DNA from 2 places in the Pelagibacterium flavum genome. Region 2 is predicted to be linked to the other one. Evidence: predicted binding sites of a transcription regulator. Region 2 holds the regulator's gene; the other holds the start of a gene.
What was found. Region 2 encodes PhoB, which activates phosphate uptake and scavenging genes when phosphate is short. Its sites were predicted from a motif close to TGTCATNNANCTGTCAT; they were not measured.
Positions count from the first base shown of each region.

Region 1: a site for PhoB is predicted at 2,446-2,462, ahead of ugpB (sn-glycerol-3-phosphate ABC transporter substrate-binding protein UgpB). Genes of this name have one in related genera too.

Region 1 is NZ_CP107716.1:3,833,328-3,837,539, reverse strand. It holds gene ugpE (sn-glycerol-3-phosphate ABC transporter permease UgpE) at 1-3, opposite strand, end outside; gene ugpA (sn-glycerol-3-phosphate ABC transporter permease UgpA) at 17-901, opposite strand; gene ugpB (sn-glycerol-3-phosphate ABC transporter substrate-binding protein UgpB) at 1,015-2,343, opposite strand; gene OF122_RS19135 (class I SAM-dependent RNA methyltransferase) at 2,622-3,836, opposite strand; gene OF122_RS19130 (ribokinase) at 3,833-4,212, opposite strand, start outside.
Region 2 is NZ_CP107716.1:3,334,849-3,339,060, forward strand. It holds gene OF122_RS16785 (GtrA family protein) at 1-203, opposite strand, end outside; gene OF122_RS16790 (UbiA family prenyltransferase) at 200-1,681, opposite strand; gene phoB (phosphate regulon transcriptional regulator PhoB) at 1,922-2,620, opposite strand; gene phoU (phosphate signaling complex protein PhoU) at 2,624-3,331, opposite strand; gene pstB (phosphate ABC transporter ATP-binding protein PstB) at 3,345-4,172, opposite strand; gene pstA (phosphate ABC transporter permease PstA) at 4,193-4,212, opposite strand, start outside.

The sequences.
Region 1 (4,212 bases), 500 kb from region 2:
CATGTCTGGGTCCTTCCTAGTAATTGACCCGGCGTTCCACGTAGCGGAACTGGATGAAGGTGAGGATGATCACGATACCCATCAAGAGCACCGACTGGGCCGATGATGAACCGATGTTGAGCCCGGCCACGCCGTCCGTATAGACCTTGTAGACCAGCGTCATCGTTGCCTGTCCCGGTCCACCTTCCGTCGTGGCGTCGATCACACCGAAGGTCTCGAACATCACATAATTGATGTTGATGATCAGAAGGAAAAACGTGGTCGGAGAGAGTAGCGGAAAAACGATGGTCCAGAACCGTTTGAACGGTCCGGCGCCATCGATCGAGGCGGCTTCGGACAGCGAGGCGGGGATCGATTGCAGCCCGGCGACGAAAAACAGGAAATTATATGAAATCTGTTTCCAGGCAGCGGCAATGGTGATCAGCGCCATGGCCTGGGTGCCGTTGACGCGATGGTTCCAATCGATGCCGAACCAGTCGAGCACATAGGGCAGAAGGCCGATCGTTGGGTTGAACAGAAACCACCAGAGCACACCGGCAACCACCGGGGCCACGGCATAGGGCCAGACCAGCAAGGTTGTATAGGCTTTCGCCGTGCGCAATACCCGATCGACGCAGACGGCCAACAGAAGCGCAAATCCCATCGACAGCACGGTGACCGAAACAGCGAACACCGCGGTTCGGCCAAGCGCATTGAGATAGCTTGGGTCCGACAGGATGCGGGTGTAATTCTCGAACCAGACGAACGTCGTGCGGAAGCCAAACGGATCCTCGCGCTCGAAGCTCGACTTAACTGCCTGGCTGGCCGGCCAGATGAAAAAGATCGCGGTAATGGCCAACTGCGGCGCCAGAAGCGCATAGGGAAGCCAGCGATTGGTAAAGATCGACCGTTTGGTCTGCATGCAACGCCCCTGGGTATTGTCTCATCCGCCGGTCTTCTTGCAACGGACCGGTTTAATGGAAGAGACCCCGGCCAGGTAAAGTCGGGGTCGGAATGTTTGAGGTCAGAACCGCTTTAGGAATTGGCGGCCTGGAAATCGCGCAGGATCTGGTTGCCGCGTTCGACAGCCGAGTCCAGAGCTTCCTGGCCGGTCTTTTCGCCGGCGAGAACCGACTGCAGTTCCTCATCCATGATCATGCGAACCTGGGGCATGTTGCCGAAGCGCAGGCCCTTTGAGTTTTCGGTCGGTGCATTAAGGTTGATCTGCTCGATCGCAATGTCAGTGCCGGGATTTTCTTCATAGTAACCCTGCTCCTGGCTCAGCTCGAACGCTGCCTGGGTGATCGGCAGATAGCCGGTGCCCTGGTGCCATTCGGCCTGAACTTCGGCCGAAGAAAGATAGTCGAGGAAAGCGGCGGTTGCCTGATACTCGGCTTCTTCGTGACCGGAGAGGACCCACAGGGTCGCGCCGCCGATGATCGAGTTCTGCGGAGCGCCTTCAACGTCGTCATAATAGGGCAGCATGCCGTAGCCGACTTCGAAGTCGGCATTGGCGACAACACCGGCGCGTGAAGCCGACGAGCCCATATAGATGGCGCATTCGCCCGAATAGAAGGCCGGAGCATTGTCCGAGCCACCGGCCGGTCCGCCATAAACGAAGATGCCTTCATCCTGCCAGCGAGCAAGATCGTCCCAGAAGCGGGCGACGACTTCGTTGTTGAAGGTGAATTCGGAATCCATGCCGCCAAAGCCGTTTTCCAGCGTGCCATAAGGCAAATTGTGCAGGGCCGAGAAGTTTTCCGAACCGATCCATGTGGCGGTGTAGGTGATGGCCATGCCGCAGCTCGCAGCGCCCGACTCGACGATCTGGCGCGAGAACTCTTCGGCCTGCGCCCAGGTGGCCGGGGCAGTTTCGGGGTCGAGGCCAGCCTCTGCGAACACGTCCTTGTTGTAATAGAGGATCGGGGTCGAGGAATTGAACGGCATCGAGAGCATGTTGCCGTTGGTGTCGGTGTAGTAGCCGGTGACGACGGGCAGATAGACCGAAGGATCGAAATTGTTGCCGTGAGCTTCCATCAGCTCATAGACCGGATAGACAGCGCCCTCGGCGGCCATCATCGTGCCCGTGCCGACTTCGTAGATCTGAACGATAGTGGGCTGTTCACCTGCGCGGAAAGCGGCGATGGCGTTGACCATGGTCTCTTCATATTCGCCGCGATAAGAGGCGTTTACGACATACTCGTCCTGAGACGCATTGAAATCCTCGGCGATAGCGGCAACGCGCTCGCCCAGTTCGCCACCCATTGAGTGCCAGAAGGAAATCTCGGTCTGGGCAAACGCCGAAGAGGCGCCCAGAAAAAGAGCCAAACCGGCAGTGCCGCTGGCCAGAAGTGTTTTGAACATGATGTTCTCCCGATCAATGTCATTGCGACCGCATCCGGCCGATGGCTTAAAACCATGGGCGTGATGCCTAGACGGGGCGTGCAAAGCGCAGGTGACAGTATCGTGATGATTGCATGACAGTGGAAAACCCTGACGCGCGCGGCGTCAAGCTTCTCGGGCAAGCTCGCGACAGGTCCTCTGGCCTCCTCCTCACGCCACGATCGTGTGGCCGGCCGCTCCACATTTTTGCGTGAACGACCAAGCTATTGTGACACTATCGTCACAATTAACAACCCGATTCAGCGCGCTGATTTCGCCCTGTAGAAAACCGCGAAAACTTCGAGGTGGGTCGAATAGGCGAACTGGTCGATCGGCGTCACCGCACTGATGCGATATCCGCCCGCGATCAGAATGGCGGCATCCCGGGCAAAGCTCTGAGGGTCGCAGCTGACATAGGCAATTGTCGAAACCTTTGACCTGGCCAGTTCCTCGGCCTGGGCCTTGGCGCCGGCCCGCGGCGGATCGAGCACCACAGCATCGAAGCGATTGAGCTCGAATACGCCGAGTGGTTCGCGAAACAGGTCACGCCGCTCGGCGGTTATGGGTTTGAGCCCTTTGGTATTGCGTCTTGCGGTATCAAGCGCATCAATGGCGTGGATATCGGAATCGGCGGCGAACACCGGGGCGCTGGCGGCGAGCCGAAGAGCAAAGGGGCCGACGCCGCAAAAAAGGTCTGCAACCTGCTTGCCACCCCGCACCGCCTCAATGACCAGAGATGCCAGGACCTCTTCGGCTCTTGCGGTTGCTTGCAGGAAGCTCGATACGGGTAGGGGCACATTTGATGGCCCCATCGCAACCATAGGCCGACGCAAAAGGATCAGAGGCTCGCCATTGAGCGAGAGCCGTGCGAGATCGAACCGCTGAGCGATCTTGGTCAGCGGCGCACCGGCCCTGGCGCCCTTGGCCCGGATGGCAACGTCGAGGCCCGTATCGCTGGCTGTAAGGCTCACATCACACGGCCCCACCACGGTCGCGATGGCGCGCGAAATTTCGGGCGCACGCGCCAATGGAGGCACCAGAATGGGGCAGGTATCCACATCGTGAATCGCATGGCTGCGCAGCGCCATGAAACCGGCCGCCGATTTCGTGGCATGCATTGTGACCCGCCGACGACCAGCGCCGTGAGCGGTGATCGGGTCGGCGACTGTGGCGTCAACGCCGGCACGCGATAGCGCATCAACAATCAGGCCACGCTTGAACTGGCGGTAGTGCTCCGCCTCGAGATGTTGCAACTGGCAGCCCCCGCACGCACCATAATGGGGACAGAACGGTTCGACCCGCTTCGGACTGGGGGTAACTATCTCGACAAGACGCCCGCGACTGCCCTCGATTGTCGCGGTGACGTTTTCCCGTTCGAGGGTCAGCGGGACAAAGACAGGTTTACCATCGAGCGTCGCAACGCCCTCACCCCGATGCCCGAGGCGCTCGATCGTGAGGGTTTCAATGCGGCTCATTTCGCGGTTGAATTCTCACCGGCCGCGAGACGATCCTCGACCGCGGCGCGCTCGGGAATCGATGGTTGGGCACCCGGCGTCAGACACGCCAGTCCGGCTGCAACCGAAGCCCGTTTCATTGCCGGGGACAGCTCGTTTCCCTCCGCCAGCCCAGCAGCCAGATAGCCCACGAACGTATCGCCGGCGCCGACGGTATCGACCGGTTTGATCTTGAGCGATGGAACGGTGGTGACCGTCCCATCCGCCGCGGCAATGGCGCCGCGCGAACCGAGTGTTGCCACGACAATATTGCCGAACTTCTCCGACAGCCAGACGACGGCTTCGGTCTCGTCAAGCTTGGGAGCGTCGAGCATTTTGAGCACCCCGGCCAATTCCG
Region 2 (4,212 bases):
TGGCGGGAATTGGGAAACACATAAGCGCGGTAAAGCGTGAACCCGGCGCTCATGCCGATGAGATAGGCCACGAACACGGCGGCGGGGAACGGCAGAACAAGCGAGAGGGGAAACCGCACCAGCCAGTTGATCGCCGCCGCCAGACCGCCGAGCAAAAGGAAGCGCACGATCTGGGGCAGTTTAAGGAAGGCTTGTGGGCTCATATGCCGATCCAGGCGAGAAAAAAGCCGAGCGCCAGACCGGCTGCAAGCATGAGGCTCTTGGGATCCTTCATGGCGAAGGCGACAGGATCGTCGTTGAGTTCGCCGCGAAAACTCAGCATCCAGATGCGGCCGATCCACAGAAACAGCGCGGCAGGCATGAGCCACAGCCAGACCGAATCCGAATAGAAATCGGCAGCCAGCGCGTCCTGGGTGAGATAGAGAACCAGGATCAGCACCGAGCCGATGCCGCTCGATACGCCCATGGCCATGATGAAGGGCGCATCGGTGGTGAAATATCCGCGCCCGCTGATTTTGCCCGAGCCGCCATTGTCGGTCATCCGCTGAACCTCGGTATTGCGCTTGGCAAACGAGAGCGAGGCAAACAGGAACATGGAAAAGACCAGAAGCCAGGGCGAAGCCATGACGCCCACGGCGACGATGCCGAGCACCAGCCGCAGGGTGAACAGCACGGCAAGGGTGAAGGCATCGAGGATGGGCTTGCGTTTGATGCCCATGGAATAGGCAACCGTCAGGGCAAGATATGCGCCGAGCGTTACCACGACCAAGGGATTGACCAATGCGCCGAGCGCGAAGGCGGCAATCATGGCGACGGGCATGACGGCGACGGCATGCGCAATCGATATGCGGCCAGCCGCCAGCGGCCGGTTGCGCTTGGACCAGTGGCGGCGGTCATCCGCGATGTCCCAGAGGTCATTGAGCAGATAGGTCGAGGACGCGAGGATCCCCAGAGCAAGAAACGCAATGGCCGCGCTGGTCCAGGCAGTGGGATCGAGCATATGGCCGCCCAGCATGAGCGGCACGAAGACCAGTGCGTTCTTGGCCCATTGATGCAGGCGTGCTTGCTTGACCCAGTCCTTGAGGCGCGGGGGGCGTTTTAGTGTGTGCTCAATCTGTGTCAGGCGGGCAGCGGCGCGACCCACCCTGCCGGTGGTTTCGACCAGAACGCCGCCTTTTGCGATTTTCCAGACGGCAAGATCGGCCCCGCTGTCGCCGGCATAAACAAAGCCATCGGGAAACATTTCGGCCAGTTTTCCGGCCTTTATGGCGCCCTTGAGATTGGTGATGCCATCGGACGCCATGGTCTTGTCGATGAACGCAAAGCGGCGGGCGATGCGGATGGCCAAAAAGCTATCAGCCGCCGTGGCGAGGATGATCTCGCGGCCCTTGGCCTTTTCGGCTTCTGCGTAAGCGATGACGTCGTCGTTGAGCGGGATGTCGTCGACCTCGAGGGTCACATGGCCGGCCAGTTGCTGCTTGAGATGGGCTTTGCCCTTGAGCAGCCAGACGATGAGAGCAAACAGACCGAACGGGTTCTGCTTGAGATAAGCGAACACCGTCTCGTGCAGCAGATCGGTACGGATCAGGGTGTTGTCGAGGTCGAGGACGAGCGGCAGAAGGCCCGATTGGGGCTTCCGGTCGGCGCGGCCTTGTTTGACCGCAATGGCTGATTTGGGCATCGTACCTGCTCGCTTTGCAAAATTCGCCCCCGTTATCGCGGGCGCGAAGCGCTGGTGCAAAGCAAACAGCAAATAAGCGTTAATCAGGGGCGACGCGCAAATCAGTCAAATGCGCGATAAAATTTACGCTTTGTCGATGTGACTCAACAAAGCGCAAACAGGATCAATAAAATTGTAACAAATTCTAAGTTTGTCGCGCGGTCGAACCGAAAAAGTGTGCAACTTTTTCTGACCGCGCTCCTAGTTCGCGACGAATTTTTCGTCGAACGCATAGCCCGCGCCGCGCACGGTGCGGATCGGATCCTTGGCGCGGCCGCGGTTGATGGCCTTGCGCAGCCGGCCGACATGAACGTCCACGGTGCGCTCGTCGACATAGACATCGGTGCCCCAGACGCCATCGAGCAGTTGCTCGCGTGAATAAACGCGGCCGGGATTGCCCATGAGGTATTCGAGCAGGCGGTATTCGGTGGGCCCGAGATGAACTTCCTTGCCCGAGCGGCGCACGCGATGGGTGGTGCGGTCGAGTTCGATATCGCCGGCCTTTAAGATAGCGGCGATCAATTGGGGGTTGGACCGGCGCAACAGGGCGTTGATACGGGCCATGAGCTCGGGAAGCGAGAAGGGTTTGACGACGTAATCGTCGGCGCCGGTGGCCAGCCCGCGCACCCGCTCCTCTTCCTCGCCGCGCGCGGTGAGCATGATGATGGGGATGCGCGCGGTATCGGTGCGGGCGCGGATGCGGCGGCAGATTTCGATGCCTGACGTGCCCGGCAGCATCCAGTCGAGCAGGATGATGTCGGGGGTGTTTTCGGCAATGCGCAGCATCGCCTCTTCCGCATCTTCAGCGGTTGCGACGGAAAAGTCTTCAGCTTCCAGATTGTAGCGCAGAAGTTCGACGAGATCGGCTTCGTCTTCGACAACAAGAACCTGCGGAGTCATAGACTAGCCCTTGATCTGCTCACGCGTGAAATCCTCGGCCTCGGCGGTCAACATCTTGCCGGTCGCGAGGAAATAGGCCTGCTCGGCGATATTGGTCGAGTGGTCGCCCACCCGCTCAAGATTTTTGCCGCAGAACAGCAGGTGCGTACACATGGTGATGTTGCGCGGATCTTCCATCATGTAGGTGAGGAGTTCGCGGAACAGGGAAACATAGAGCGCATCGACATCGGTATCGCGCTCGACCACATCGACCGCCATGTCCTTGTCGCGGGCGGCAAAGGCATCGAGGGCCAGCTTGACCTGGCGCTGGACGAGTTCGCCCATGTGGCGCAGCCCGTTCTTGAACTGAACCGACATGCCGATGCCTTCGAACTGGGTCGAGCGACGGGCCGTGGATTTGGCCATGTCGCCAATGCGTTCGAGATCGTTGGCGACGTGGATCGAAGCGATGACCAGGCGCAGATCCTGCGCCATGGGCTGACGACGGGCGATGATCGACACAGCCATCTCATCGATATGGGCCTGCATCGCGTCGACCTTCTTGTCGGCGGCAACGGTGGCCATGGCGAGTTCGGCATCCGAGCGGATCAGGGCTTCGGTAGCGTTGGAAATCGCCTTTTCCACCAGCCCACCCATTTCCGAGATCGAACGGGCCAGTTCGGTCAATTCATCCTCGTAGGACGTGACGATATGGTCGTTAGGATTGGGCATAACGTGGGGTCTCCTACCCGATGCGGCCAGTGATGTAATCCTGGGTGCGTTTTTCGCGGGGATTGGTGAAGATTTCCTCGGTCGGACCCTCTTCGATCAGTTTGCCGAGATGAAAGAACGCGGTCTTTTGTGACACGCGGGCTGCCTGCTGCATTGAGTGGGTGACGATAACGATGGTGTAATTGGCACGCAGTTCGTCGATCAGTTCCTCAATGATCGCGGTCGCGATCGGGTCGAGGGCCGAACAGGGCTCGTCCATCAGGATGACTTCAGGTCCGACCGCAATGGCGCGAGCGATGCAAAGTCGCTGCTGCTGACCACCCGAAAGCCCGGTGCCGGGCGAATGAAGTCGGTCCTTGACCTCTTCGAACAGTCCTGCCTTTTGCAAAGCGGTGACGACGATTTCCTCAAGGTCGGACTTGTTGCGAGCCAGACCGTGAATTTTGGGGCCGTAGGCGACGTTTTCAAAGATCGACTTGGGGAACGGGTTGGGTTTCTGGAATACCATGCCGATCCGGGCCCGCAGTTCGACCACGTCCAGGCTGGGATCGTAGAGGCTGCCGCCATCGAGTGCGATATTGCCGGTGACCTTGCAACCCTCAATGGTGTCGTTCATGCGGTTGATACAGCGCAGGAACGTGGACTTGCCGCACCCCGAGGGCCCGATAAAGGCCGATACCGACTTTTCGGGAATGTCGATGGACACATCGAACAGTGCCTGCTTGGCGCCATAGAATACATTGACGTCCTGAGCGCTGATCTTGGTTCGCCGGCCTTCTGGATCAGGTGTCCTGATCGTCTCATGAGCCGAAGCCGTCTGGGAGGGAGCGGAAGTCGCCATTTGCCTATCCTAACTGGTTTCTACCACGTACGCTGCAAGC